DNA from 4 places in the Martelella soudanensis genome. Region 4 is predicted to be linked to each of the others. Evidence: riboswitches for the same ligand, from Rfam matches in the RefSeq annotation. Region 4 holds a riboswitch; each other region holds the start of a gene.
The links. A riboswitch is a leader RNA that binds a small molecule or an ion and turns the genes downstream of it on or off. The one in region 4 is predicted to bind thiamine pyrophosphate.

Region 1: linked by a shared signal. The riboswitch ahead of thiC (phosphomethylpyrimidine synthase ThiC) and the one ahead of thiB (thiamine ABC transporter substrate binding subunit) in region 4 are both predicted to bind thiamine pyrophosphate.
Region 2: linked by a shared signal. The riboswitch ahead of HQ843_RS11960 (TRAP transporter large permease) and the one ahead of thiB (thiamine ABC transporter substrate binding subunit) in region 4 are both predicted to bind thiamine pyrophosphate.
Region 3: linked by a shared signal. The riboswitch ahead of thiM (hydroxyethylthiazole kinase) and the one ahead of thiB (thiamine ABC transporter substrate binding subunit) in region 4 are both predicted to bind thiamine pyrophosphate.

The regions. Positions count from the first base shown of each region.
Region 1 is NZ_CP054861.1:514,852-518,287, forward strand. It holds gene thiC (phosphomethylpyrimidine synthase ThiC) at 60-1,862, opposite strand; TPP riboswitch at 1,961-2,090, opposite strand; gene HQ843_RS02500 (SIMPL domain-containing protein) at 2,215-2,955, opposite strand; tRNA gene HQ843_RS02505 (tRNA-Ile) at 3,116-3,191, shown strand.
Region 2 is NZ_CP054861.1:2,509,248-2,512,683, reverse strand. It holds gene HQ843_RS11965 (TRAP transporter substrate-binding protein) at 1-594, opposite strand, end outside; gene HQ843_RS11960 (TRAP transporter large permease) at 607-2,436, opposite strand; TPP riboswitch at 2,563-2,665, opposite strand; gene HQ843_RS11955 (lytic murein transglycosylase) at 2,789-3,436, opposite strand, start outside.
Region 3 is NZ_CP054861.1:4,591,320-4,594,755, reverse strand. It holds gene thiE (thiamine phosphate synthase) at 1-329, opposite strand, end outside; gene thiM (hydroxyethylthiazole kinase) at 326-1,120, opposite strand; TPP riboswitch at 1,173-1,267, opposite strand; gene HQ843_RS21920 (CoA-acylating methylmalonate-semialdehyde dehydrogenase) at 1,320-2,816, opposite strand; gene HQ843_RS21915 (LysR family transcriptional regulator) at 2,981-3,436, shown strand, end outside.
Region 4 is NZ_CP054861.1:1,309,425-1,312,860, forward strand. It holds gene HQ843_RS06310 (glucan biosynthesis protein) at 1-65, opposite strand, end outside; gene HQ843_RS06315 (FKBP-type peptidyl-prolyl cis-trans isomerase) at 451-888, opposite strand; TPP riboswitch at 1,117-1,215, shown strand; gene thiB (thiamine ABC transporter substrate binding subunit) at 1,254-2,264, shown strand; gene thiP (thiamine/thiamine pyrophosphate ABC transporter permease) at 2,623-3,436, shown strand, end outside.

The DNA.
Region 1 (3,436 bases), 790 kb from region 4:
TGGCGGACAGATAGGCCGCCACCTCGTGGCGATGCCAACCAATCGCCCGCTGCTCTAGGTCATTGCGCATCCTCCAGCGGCATGTAGAGATCACCGCCGTCGCGGAATTTCTCGGCCATCTTCTCCATCCCTTCCTTCTGCGCCTCGGCCCGGATGTCGTGGGAAATGCGCATGGAGCAGAATTTGGGTCCGCACATGGAGCAGAAATGCGCCACCTTGTGCGCCTCCTTCGGCAGGGTCTCGTCATGCATCGACCGCGCCGTTTCCGGGTCAAGCGAGAGGTTGAACTGGTCCTCCCAGCGGAATTCGAACCGCGCCCGCGAAAGCGCGTCGTCGCGGGTCCGCGCCGCCGGATGCCCCTTGGCGAGATCTGCGGCGTGGGCAGCGATCTTGTAGGTGATGACGCCCACTTTCACATCGTCGCGGTCGGGCAGGCCGAGATGCTCCTTGGGCGTCACGTAGCAGAGCATCGCCGTGCCGAACCAGCCGATCATCGCAGCACCGATGCCCGAGGTGATATGGTCGTAGCCCGGCGCGATGTCTGTCGTCAGCGGTCCGAGCGTGTAGAACGGCGCCTCGCCGCAGACTTCGAGCTGCTTGTCCATGTTGGCCTTGATCTTGTGCATCGGCACGTGTCCCGGCCCCTCGACCATCACCTGGCAGTCCTTGGCCCAGGCGATCTGCGTGAGTTCACCCAGCGTCTCGAGTTCGGCGAACTGCGCCTCGTCATTGGCGTCGGCGATGGACCCGGGCCGCAATCCGTCTCCAAGACTGAAGCTGACATCGTAGGCCCGCGCGATGTCGCAGATCTCGTCGAAATGCTCGTAGAGGAAGCTCTCGCGGTGATGGTGCAGGCACCACTTGGCCATGATCGAGCCGCCGCGCGATACAATGCCCGTCACCCGGTTCACCGTCATCGGAATCATGTGCAGCCGCACGCCGGCGTGGATGGTGAAATAGTCCACCCCCTGCTCGGCCTGCTCGATCAGCGTGTCGCGAAAGACCTCCCAGGAGAGTTCCTCGGCGATGCCGCCGACCTTCTCCAGCGCCTGGTAGAGCGGCACCGTGCCGATCGGCACGGGCGCGTTGCGGATGATCCAGTCGCGGATATTGTGGATGTTGCGCCCCGTGGAAAGGTCCATCACCGTATCCGCGCCCCAGCGGATCGCCCAGACCATCTTCTCGACTTCCTCGGCCATCGAGGAGGTGACGGCTGAGTTGCCGATATTGGCGTTGATCTTGACGAGAAAATTGCGGCCGATCGCCATCGGCTCCAGTTCCGGGTGATTGACGTTGGCCGGGATGATCGCCCGGCCGCGCGCCACCTCGTCGCGCACGAATTCAGGCGTGATGAAATCGGGGATTTCGGCGCCGAAAGCCTCGCCGTCCCGTTCTCGCGCCTGCCTTGCCGCCTGCCGGCCGAGATTTTCGCGGATGGCGACAAACTCCATTTCCGGGGTGACGATCCCGGCGCGGGCATAGGCCATCTGGGTAATGGCGCGGCCATTTTTCGCGCGCTTCGGTTGGTGCCGCACCGGAAATTCCGGCGTCAGGCGCTTGCCCTCGGCAAAGCCATTGTCCTCGGGCTTCACATGGCGGCCTTCATATTGTTCCGTGTCGCCCCGCGCGGCGATCCAGGCTTCGCGCGGACACGGCAGGCCGCGCTCGATGGCGATCTCGACTTGCGGGTCGGTAAAGGGGCCGGAGCTGTCATAGACGGTCACAGGCGGCTCGCCCGCCGTGGGGTGCAGGTCGATCTCGCGCATGGGAACGCGGATCTCGGGGTGGAGAACGCCCGCGTGCCAGACGCGGCGCGAGGCGGGCAGCGGGCCCGTGGTGACGGTTGGGAAAAGATCTTTCATTGGTTGGAGCCTCCAGTGCTCGAAGCGTGGAGACCCAGTTCCCGGTAATGAATGGAGATTGGCCGCGTGAAACACGCCGTAAAAGTCTCGGCCAAAGCCGCGCAGCCCGAACACCATCCCTACGCCAGTATGAACTGGATCAGGTTCATCGGGTCACTGCGCTGCGCGGACCTTTCGGACCGGCTATCAGAATCTCAGCCCCTTGTCGGGACCCCCCGGGTGAATGTGCCGAGATTGCGTTCCGACAGCCGCTTTGTCAACAGCCGTGCAAGTGGCTCGGTTTTCCGCCTCCATCTCTTCGGTGAACGCGCTGCCGATGTTGAGAGCGCGCCGAACCGGGCCGAAGCCGGTACTACTGCTCGATCGCCAGCGTCATGTTGACGGTGATATTGTAGGTGTTTTCGCCGGCAGCGATCGGCGGCGCGCCTTCCGCTTTCGCCATCATCACGTCGGCTCGAAACATCATCGGCTGCGGCATCGAACTCTGCTCGGAAATCGACATCACCTTGCCGAGCGTGACGCCGGCGGCCTCGGCGAGCGTTTCCGCCTTGGCAAGCGCATTGGCGACGGCCTCGCGCCGCGCCTCGTCTTCGGCCGCCGAAGGATCGCTGTTGGAAAACGAAATCCCGCCGCCGGAATTGACCCCGAGCTTGACCGCATGGTCGAGCACGGCGGAAAGCTTGGCGAGGTCGCGCACCCGCACATTCAGGCCGTTCTGCACCTCGTAGCCGACGATTTCGCTGGTCATCGTTCCGTCATCGGCCTTGACCTGCTGATAGCGCGGGCTCACCGAGAAATTGCTGGTCTGGAAGTCCTTCTCAGCGATGCCGTCCTGTTTCAGCGCGTCGATCACCTTCTGCATGGCGGCCGAGTTTTGCGAAAGCGCTGTCGCCGTGTCATCGGCCTGGCTGACGACGGAGAGCGAGACCGTCGCCATATCCGGCACCAGAGTGGCATCGCCATCGGCCGAGACATTGATGACGGCCGGCGGCTGGGTGCTGTCGGCGAAGGCTGCCGTGCCTGCAAGCGGCAAGGCGAAAAGCAGGCCCGCGGCGGCAATGCGGACAGGTAGGCGGACAGGTAGATTGGCCATGGAAATCCCTCCTTGAAATGTGCGTCCCCTCCTCTTGACCAGCAATTGTGAAGCCAATGCGGCGGGAACTTGCGATGCCCATCAATTTGGAGTAGTCGGAGGGTCCGCGCAAGGAACCATTGCCCGCGCGGACCGTCGCTGCCTGTCTCGGCCGCGGACAGGGCCTGTAGCTCAATGGTTAGAGCCGGCGGCTCATAACCGCTTGGTTGGGGGTTCGAGTCCCTCCAGGCCCACCATTTTTGAATTTTGACAGTTGTTGTCGTCCGACACGGAAACGCCGACTTTGCGACAAAAGTCGGTTTTTTGTGAAGCCACCGACGGCGATGCCTCGGAGGCCTCGTCGCCTTCCGAATCGGGCGCCTGCTGATTTCGCCCCTTACCCATGAATTGAAAAATAGATGCCGCGCAGCGCAGCCCCGCCAGTTTTACGCTTCCCGCGCCAACAGACCGGCTTTGTCTGTGTCAATCAGACCCCGCAGCA
Region 2 (3,436 bases), 1.2 Mb from region 4:
GGTGATCGGGATGCCGACCGGCGTCGCGCCATACGCACTCCATAAACGGGTGTGGAGCGGCGTGTTGATGACGCGGATGGTCCTGCCCTCCATCTGCCCGGGCCGCGTGACCGGCTCCCTGGCAAGCAGGTTGCGGGCGCCGTAATCGATGTAGCCGCCAACGATGAACTGCTCGCGCGCAAGCCTTTCCGCAAGGTCCTCGCCGACCGGACCGTTAACGACGTCGCGAAGATGACCGGCATCGCGAAACAGGAATGGCAGGTCGAGCAGCTGCAATTGCGGCACCCAGGCCGAAAGCGCCGAAACGGTGGAGAGACTGGCCTGCACCGAACCGAGGCGGATATTTTCCGCCACCTGCTTTTCGCCCCCCAGCGCGCCATTGGTCACGATCCGGAAACGGAACCGGCCCGGAAGCCGCCGCTCGGCCGCATCGGCGAAGAAGCGCCAGACCCGGGTTTCGGGCTTGTCCTCGCCGAGAAGCGAGGCGACGACGATATCGCGCGTGGCGGCGCTGGCGGTCCGAATAGTGGCAGGGGCGGCAAGAAATGCTCCGGCGGCGGTTTTGAGCAATTCGCGGCGGTTGAGAGAAGACATGGGGACATCCTTTCAGAAAACAACAGCGAGGACGCTGAGGACGAACAAGGCGGCGACATGCGCCAGAAGAAATGGACGCATCGCCCTGAACAGGGTCTCGGGCGAAAGACCGGTGACGCCGCCGACCACAAACACCAGCATGCCCACCGGCGGCGTGAGCCCGCCGATCATCAGGTTGACGACCAGAATGACGCCAAAGCGGATCGGATCGATCCCGGCGGAAATGGCGACCGGCAGAAGGACAGGTCCGAAAAGCAGGATCGCCGCCCCGATATCCATCACCAGACCGGCGAGCAGCAGAATTGCGTTGGCGAGGAGGAGGACGGCAACAGCGCCGCCCCCGAGCATCATGGCGGCCTGGCTCACCACCCCGGCGATATCGTCGACGGCCAGCAGGAAGGCGACCGGGGCCGCCGCACCGATCAGCAGGCCGATCGCCGCCGCCTCGGCGGCCGACTGGCGGAAGGCCGCGACAAGGCTCCCCCCGGAGCGGCGGGACAGCACAGCCAGAATGAGCGCGTACATGGCCGCCAGCGCCGCCGCCTCCGTGGTCGTGACGATGCCCAGGCGAATGCCGAACACCACGATCAGGCCGAGACCGAAGGCCGGCAGGGCCGCGATCCCGGCACGCTTGCGCATGGTTGCCGAAGCCGGCGGCCCGCCGCTCGCGGCGGCCATCGCAAATCTTATGGCGACGGCGAGAAAAGCGGCCATCAGCAGGCCGGCAAACAGCCCGCCGACGAGCAGCGCGCCAACCGGAAGATTGGTCGCCGTCGCCAGTATGAGAAAGGCGATCGATGGGGGAATGACATTGTCGAGAACGGAGGACGCGGCGACAAGCGCCCCGGCGCGGGCGGGCGGATAGCCGTGACGCACCAGTTCGGGATGGAACGTCGAGGCGGAAAACGCGGCATTGGCAACGGAGGAGCCGGATGCTCCTGAAAACAGAACGCCGGTCAACAGCGTCGTCTGCGCCAGCCCGCCACGATAATGGCCGACCAGCGAAGCCGCGAATGTGACGAGTTTGCCGGCCGCGCCCGACAGTTTCAGGAACGCGCCCGCGAGGAGAAAGAAAGGGATCGCCAGCAACAGGAATTTAGACATTCCGGCAACGCTATTGACGATGATCGCCTGTTCCGTCTGCAGCGCCCCGAAGGCGATTGCGATATAGGACGATGCCAGAAAGACATGGGCGAGCGGCGCGCCCGCCAGCAAGCCGAGAGAGGCGGCAACCACCAGCGGCAGGCTTGCCGGCAGCCCGGCGTCGATTGCAAGTCGGCCGACCGCCCCATAGACAACGCCGCCGAAGATGAGGGCGAGAAGCAGGGGCCAACCGGCGGACCGCTCCAGCCGGCGCAGGCACAGCAGCGCGAGCAGCCCCAGACCGCCGAAGGCGGGAAAGGTGAAGCGGACCCATTCCGGCAGCCCGAGCGTCGGCGACATGCCGCCAAGCCCGAGGCTCGCGCCGATGCCGCCGACGAGGAGGATCAGCCCGGCGACAACGCTGACGCCGTCGGCCACGACGCGCAGCATCCCGGACGCGCGACCGGACAAGCGCTTTGCGAGACCGTCGAACCGCATCGACAGCGGACCGGAGAAGGTCAATGGCAGGCCCGCGGAAATCAGACCGATGTTCAGCCAGATGCCGAGATCCTCCATGCCGATGACGCCGGTGTGAAAGACATAGCGCAGGCAGACGCCGGCCATGACAAGTGCCAGCATCGCCATCAGGATAACCGCGGCGAGCAGACCGAGGGCGGTTTCCAGCCCGTCCGCAAGCCGTCCGGCCGCGCGACGGGTGACCGTTGCAGCCCGGGTCACGGCCGGCACGGCCTGACGCATGAACGGTCGCCCAGACGGCGGCGCCATTGGCGGCCTGCGGTTCTCATCGGGAGGCAAGGCTTCATGGTGCGATCTCCAGGATGTTGCAATCACGGAGACCGGCGGAGAAGAGAAACACAATGGCGAAGCGGCCAAATTTTCCGTTCCTACGCCGGCATGACCCGGATCAGGTTCAAGGGTCCGGCTCAGCGCCGTCTCAGCATCGCATGATGCACCCCTCGGAATAGTCAGGTTTTGTCCGCCTTTCAGGCCTCTGTCAATGGCATGGCGCGTACGCGATGCCCGGCGGCGGGAATTTCGGGAGCCCGCGATATCCGGAAAAGCCTGTCGGGTACACTCTGTCGGCGCGGGCTCACTGAAGCCTGAGCAGCAGAGCCATCGACGGTTCGCCCGTGACGTTCAGCCCGTTCTGCCGCTGGTAGGCGGCGATCGCCGCGCGGGTCTGGTCGCCGAATACGCCGTCGACGGCGCCGGCATCGTAGCCCGCCGCCGCAAGCCGCGATTGCAGCTGTTTGCGCTGATCGGCGGTGAAACCATAACCGTCTGCGGGGAAACCGCCCCTCAGCGGGCCCGCGCCCGCAATACGGTCGGCGAGATATGCCACGCCCAACGCATAATTGGTGGAATTGTTATAGCGCTTGATGACGTTGAAATTCGGCCCCACGACAAAGACCGGGCCGCCGGGCTGGGGCTGTATCCTGGTGGTTGCGGCGGCGGCGCCCGGCGAGCCCTCCTCGCCGCCCCAGGGCTGGCCTTTCCGCCAACCGGAGCGGGCAAGATAATTGGCCGTGCTCGCAAGCGCGTCGGTCGGGTCGCTGTCCCAGATATCGCGACGGCCGTCACCGTTGAAATCGACGGCGTAGGCCAGGTAGGAGGTCGGAATGAACTGGGTGTGGCCCATGGCGCCCGCCCAGCTTCCGGTCAGCCGTTCGGGGGTGGTGTCGCCGTTTTGCAGGATCCTCAGCGCGCCGACCAACTGGTTTTCGAAGAACACCCCGCG
Region 3 (3,436 bases), 2.3 Mb from region 4:
TTGACGGAAACGCCGAGAAGCTTCTCCTCACCGATCCGGCGGCGCACATCCTCGGGATGGGCGTCCTCCTGTCCGACATGGACGCCATCGGCATCGATCGCGATGGCCGCTTCGACGTCGTCGTTCATGATCAGCCGGGCAGGGGTTCCGCCCGTGACCTGTTTCAGGGCGAGCCCCATGTCGATGCGCTCGCGCGTCGAGGCGTGCTTCATACGAAGCTGGACGATGGTCGCGCCGCCCGCGATGGCATCCCTTGCAGTGGCGACCATGCCGTAATCGCCGCAAAGTTCCGGATCGAGGACGAGATAGAGGGAAAGGTCGAAGTTCATGGCAATTCGATCTCCGCTTCGAGGGCAAGCGTGTCGGGCGTCACGGCGGCGAGCGCATCGAGGAAATGGACCTGGAACGAGCCGGGGCCTTCCGCCTTTCCATGCGCGCGTCGCCCCGCGACGCCGTAATGGGCGAGCGCTGCGACCGTCGCTTCGAAGGCATCCTCGCGCCATGCCCCGGCATAGCCGCCGACAAGCGCCGTCAGCGCGCAGCCGAGCGCCGTGACCCGCGGCATCAGGGCAGAGCCGCCGCCGATGCGGGCGCAGCGTTCGCCGTCGGTCACGAAATCGCGCTCCCCGGTGACGGCCACGACCATGTTGCGCTCACGGGCGAGCGCTTTCGCGGTCTCTTCGGCGGCCGCCACGCTGTCGCCGGCATCGACCCCCTTGCCGGCGCTGGTGGCGCCTGAGAACGCGAGGATTTCAGAGGCATTGCCGCGCAGGATCGTCGGGCCGAGGCCGAGAATTTCGAGCGCTGACCTGGCCCGGAAGCCGGTGGCGAAATGGGCGACGGGATCCAGCACCCAGGGCGTGTTGTTGCGGTTGGCGGTCTCGGCCGCGGCCTTCATGCCGGCGAGCCAGTCTGGCGAAAGCGTACCGATATTGATGGTGACGGCGGAAGCGATTCCGGCGAATTCGCCGGCCTCCTCCTTCGCGTGGACCATCGCCGGAGAAGCGCCTGCGGCCAGCAGCACATTGGCGGCGATATTCATCGCCACGTAATTGGTGATGCATTGCGTGAGCGGCGCTTCAGCGCGCATCTTCTGAAGAATGGCAGCAATATCAACCATCGGCTTCCTCCTTGCTTTGGCGGAGAAACCAGACGGGCCGGAGGGACGAAGCTCGCGAACCCGAGTGACTCCCTCCGCCGGTATGATCCGGATCAGGTTCCAAGGGTTCATCTCAGCCGGCTTTCGCCGACGCCCCTGTCGCTCTTGTTGGCCGCTATATAGCAGAAAAACGCCGCCCGGTAAGGGGCGGCGCGGTATTTTACTTCATCGTCGGCATCGAGAATTCCGCGCCGGCGCGGATGCCCTTGGGCCAGCGCTGGGTGATGGTCTTCAGGCGGGTGTAGAAGCGAACGCCTTCCGGCCCGTGCATGTGGTGGTCGCCGAACAGCGAGGCCTTCCAGCCGCCGAAGGAGTGGAACGCCATCGGAACCGGGATCGGCACATTGACGCCGACCATGCCGACCCTGATCTTGTGGGCGAATTCGCGGGCGGCATCGCCGTCGCGGGTGAAGATCGCGGTGCCATTGCCGAATTCATGGTCGTTGATCCACTGGGCGGCCTCGTCATAGCTCCTGGCGCGGGCGACCGAGAGGACCGGGCCGAAAATCTCTTCCTTGTAGATCTTCATGTCGGTCGTGACCTTGTCGAACAGGGTTGCGCCGATGAAATAACCGTTCTCGTAGCCCTGCAGCTTCAGGCCGCGGCCATCGACCACCAGTTCCGCGCCTTCTTCGACGCCCGAATCGATGTAGCCGTTCACGCGTTCGAATGCCGCCGCCGTCACCAGCGGGCCCATATCGGCTTCCGGATCGGTGCCGGGGCCGACCTTGAGGGCTGCAATCCGGGGTTTGAGTTTGTCGATCAGCCGGTCCGCCGTCTCGTCGCCGACCGGCACGGCCACCGAGATTGCCATGCAGCGCTCGCCGGCGGAACCGAAGGCCGCGCCCATCAGCGCATCTGCCGCCTGGTCCATGTCGGCATCGGGCATCACGATCATGTGGTTCTTGGCCCCGCCGAGCGCCTGGCAGCGTTTGCCGTTGGCGGTCGCGGTGGTGTAGATGTAGCGCGCGATCGGGGTCGAGCCTACGAAGGAAACGGCTTCGATATCCGGATCGGTCAGCAGCGCGTCGACGGCCTCCTTGTCGCCCTGGACGACGTTGAAGACGCCATCGGGCAGGCCCGCTTCCTTCAGCCACGCGGCAATCAGCAGCGAGGCGGAGGGATCGCGTTCGGACGGCTTCAGCACGAAGCAGTTGCCCGCCGCAAGCGCGATCGGGAACATCCACATCGGCACCATCGCCGGGAAGTTGAACGGCGTGATGCCGGCAACGACGCCGAGCGGCTGGCGGATCGCATAGCTGTCGACCCCGGTGCCGACATTTTCGGTGTATTCGCTCTTCAGAAGCTGCGGGGCGGCGGTCGCGAATTCGACCACTTCCATGCCGCGCTGGATTTCGCCGAGCGCATCGGAATGGACCTTGCCATGCTCGGCGGTGATGACGGCCGCCATCTCGTCGATCCGGGCTTCCATGATCGACAGGAACTTGTTCAGGATGCGGGCGCGGCGCAGCGGCGTGGTGGCCGCCCATTCCGGGAAGGCGGCGCTGGCGGCCTCGACGGCGGCGCGCACATCGGCCGTGTTTGCCAGCGAAAGTTCGCCGCTCTGCTCGCCGGTGGCGGGATTGTAGGTCGGCACGGTGCGGGTGCTGCTGCCGGCAAAGGGCTTGCCGCCGACAAAATGCTGAATGGACTTCATGTGTTTTCCTCCGGTGTTTTGCTGGTTTTTCTTCCTGCGGTCCGCCGAAGCAAAAGATCTTGCCGCAGGATCGCATCAATATCGTGATGGCACCTTCGCTTACTAAATTACGCAAAGAAACAGGATAATTGACAAATCCATTGTGCAAAAATTAAAGTTATTCGATGGATTGGGATCACTTGCGGGTATTTCTGGCGGTGGCGCGGCGCGGGCAGATTCTCGCGGCCGCGCACACGCTCGGGCTCAACCACGCAACCGTCGCGCGGCGGCTGAATGCGCTGGAGGAGACGCTCGGCGAGCCGCTGTTCGAGCGCCGCCCCTCCGGCTCCACGCTGACGGAGGCGGGCGAGCGGTTGCTTGCGGTGGCCGAGCGCGTGGAGACCGAAATTCTGGGCATTACGGAAGACACAAGGGCGCGGGGCGCGAGCCTTTCCGGCACGGTCCGCGTCGGCGCGCCGGATGGGCTCGGAACCTATTTTCTGGCTGCCGAACTCGGGCGCCTGCAGGAGGAGCATCCGGGCCTGATCGTGGAACTGGTGCCGCTGCCGCGCACATTCTCGCTTTCCAAACGCGAGGCGGATCTGGCGATCACGCTCGATCCGCCGGCGGAGGGGCGGCTG
Region 4 (3,436 bases):
CCGCCCACACCGGAAAGAGCGAGCGCGCCGACCGCCGTCTGGGCCAGAAAGGTTCGTCTCTTCATGCGCAAATCCCGTTAGCTTAAAATGGATACATAATCTGAAATGGTGCGGGGCAATATATTCATTCCCTCCGGCTACCATAGGCTGAGGCACGCGGTTGCGCGAATGTCCTGCGCCAATAAGACGCGAACGAGTCACAAACGAGGCAAACCCGTTTCGGTTCCATCACTGAAAGGAAATAGTTTCGATCGATAAAGACGTCTTTCCGGGAATCCGGCATGGGTATGGCTCACCAAAAAGGGCTGACACACGGCGTTGCGTACCAGCCCATTATTAGCAAAGCCATTCAGCCAAAGAATGGCAAAATCATGGCAGGTTGCCACCTTCGCGCCGCAATATTTTCACATAGTTCGAAAACCGCGCGGCAGCGTTGATCAGGGACCCCGATCAGGCGGCCTTCACGATCTCGACCAGTTCGACCGCGAAGTTCAGGTCCTGGCCCGCCAGCGGATGATTGGCATCGACCGTGACTTCCCGCTCCTCGACCCTAGTGACGATCAGCGGCACGGTCTGGCCATCGGGCGTGCGCGCCTGAAGCTGCATGCCGGGGGCGACCTCGACCTCCTGCGGCATCGCGGAGCGCGGTACGACCTGCACCTTCTGCGGGTCGTGGGGGCCGTAGGCTTCGGTGGAGGCCACCTTCACATCGCGATTGTCTCCGACGGCCATGCCGGCGATCTCGCGGTCGAGGCCGGGGATGATCTGGCCGGCGCCCACGGTGAATTCCAGCGGCTGGCGGCCATCGGAACTGTCAAAGGTCGAACCGTCATTGAGGGTTCCGGTGTAGTGAATACGAACGGTATCGCCCGTTTTGGCTTCTGTCATTTCGTGTGCTCCTTCCTTTTGAACACTGCACGCTGGCCGCGATCGGCCGCGCCGTTTCCCGTTTCCAGAGTGCTTTCGCCCCTGAAGGATGAGCCGACACGCTTTGTTTTCGCATGACGACCGGCTTGGCATCCGGCAGGCCGGACCCGCTCTTTACCTAGTGCGTTTGAGCCGATTTTTCAAATCATGCGCCTCTTGAAATGCCGGGAGCGCCGCGATAGGTGTTGATGAGCTCTAACGGGGTGCGATTTTCGCTGAGAGGCCTGAGGCCAACCCGAAGAACCTGATCCGGCTAGCACCGGCGGAGGGATTAGAGGCGCAGGACGCCGTTTTCCCCTTCAGTCACGGAACACAAAGGAGGCGTCATGATCCATCGCTCAGCCATCGCAATTCTGGCGCTCGCAGCCCTTCCGGCCCTGCCGGCGGCAGCCCAGGAGGGCAAGGTCCTCACCGTCTACACCTATGAAAGCTTCAATGCCGAATGGGGGCCCGGACCGCTGGTGAAGGCGGCCTTCGAGAAGACCTGCGGCTGCACGCTGAAATTCGTCAGCGTCCAGGATGGCGTCGCCCTTCTCAACCGGCTGAAGCTTGAGGGGCAGTCGAGCCCGGCCGACATCGTTCTCGGCCTCGACAACAACCTGATCCACGAGGCGAAGGAAACCGGCTTTTTCGCAGACTCCGGGGTCTCGACCGAGAATACCGAAATTCCCGGCGGTTTTTCCGACGAAGTGTTCGTGCCCTTCGATTACGGCTGGTTCGACATCGTCTATGACACCGAAAGCATCGACGCGCCGCCGACCACGCTCGACGAACTGGTCAACGGACCCGCCGGCGAGAAGCTGGTGATCGAGGACCCGCGCACCTCCACGCCCGGGCTCGGCATGCTGCTGTGGATGAAATCGGTCTATGGCGATGACGCCGCCCAGCAGTGGAAAAAACTCTCCGACCGGATCCTGACGGTCGCGCCGGGCTGGTCGGAGGCCTACGGGCTGTTTACCAGCGGCGAGGCGCCGATGGTGCTGTCCTACACCACCTCGCCGGCCTATCACGAGATCGCCGAGGGCAGCGATCGCTACAAGGCGATCGATTTCAAGGACGGGCTCTATATCCAGATCGAGGTCGCCGGCATGACCGCCATGGCCGATGATCCCGCGCTTGCGAAATCCTTCCTCGAATTCATCCTGACCCCCGGTTTTCAGGACGCGATCCCGACCCATAACTGGATGATGCCGGCAGCCGCCACCACCGATCCGCTGCCCGCCGCCTTCGCGGATGCGGTCAAGCCCGAAAAGACCCTGCAATTTTCACCGGACGTGGTCGCCGAAAACCGTCAGAAATGGATCGATGAATGGCTGAACGCCATGAGCGCGCGGTGAGTGCGGCTGTTTCCGTCTCAAGCTTCGGGCAGCGCCGCGACACACGGCCGCGCCGCATAGCCCCCCAATCTTCTCGCCCCGGAGGGGAGAGATGTCGCGACAGCGACAGTGAGGGGCGAGTCCATCCCCGCGAACGCCCTCACAATCCGAAACGCTGCATTACCCTCACTGCCCCTTTCGGGGCATCTCTCCGGCAGGCGGGAGAGAGTATCGGGAGCAAGACGCCACGCCCATATGCAACAGAACTGCTCCTTGAGGGGCGAGGTGGTCGGCCGATTCTGCGAAGGGTCGCATATCCATCCTCCAAATGCTGCCGGGCCGACCCGCCCGGCAGCGCCTGAGACGGAGGCCGCGCCCCGTGTTCCTGTCCCCCTCCGAGCGCCGTCGCAGTTACGGCTACGGCATCGTCGCCCTTGCCGGCGTGGTCGGCTTTATCGTGATCGCGATTGTGGCGCTGTCCGGTTTCGGGCGGCTGCAGGCGTCGATCGCGGTCTTTGACGAGCCCTATGTCTGGCGCATCCTGCGCTTCACGCTCTGGCAGGCCACGTTGTCGACGCTGATTTCGGTAGCGCTCGCCATCCCCGTCGCCCGGGCGCTGGCGCGGCGGCCGCATTTTCCGGGCCGGCTCTGGATCGTGCGGCTGATGGCCGTGCCGCTTGGCCTGCCGGTCTTGATCGGCGCGCTCGGGCTGATCGGCATCTGGGGCCGGCAGGGGATATTCAACGATCTGCTGACATTTGCGGGCTTTGGTCGTCCACTGCAAATTTATGGCCTGCAGGGCATTCTGCTCGCCCATGTCTATTTCAACCTGCCGCTCGCCGCCCGCCTGTTCCTGGCGGGGCTTGAACGGGTGCCGCAGGAATATTTCAAATCGGCGGCGATGCTTTCAATGCCCGGACGCGCGGTGTTCCGCTTCATCGAATGGCCGGTGATCGCGCCGCTGATTGCAGGCGTCGCCGGGCTGATCTTCATGCTCTGCGCCACCTCGTTCACGCTGGTGCTTATCCTCGGCGGCGGGCCGGCTGCGACCACGATCGAGGTCGCGATCTATCAGGCGCTGCGCTTCGATTTCAATCCCGCGCGCGCCGTCGCCCTTGCCGGCATGCAGATCGGGCTGACCGGTATGGTGCTGACAGCACTCGCCTTTCTGCCCAAGGCCGCCGATCCCGGCA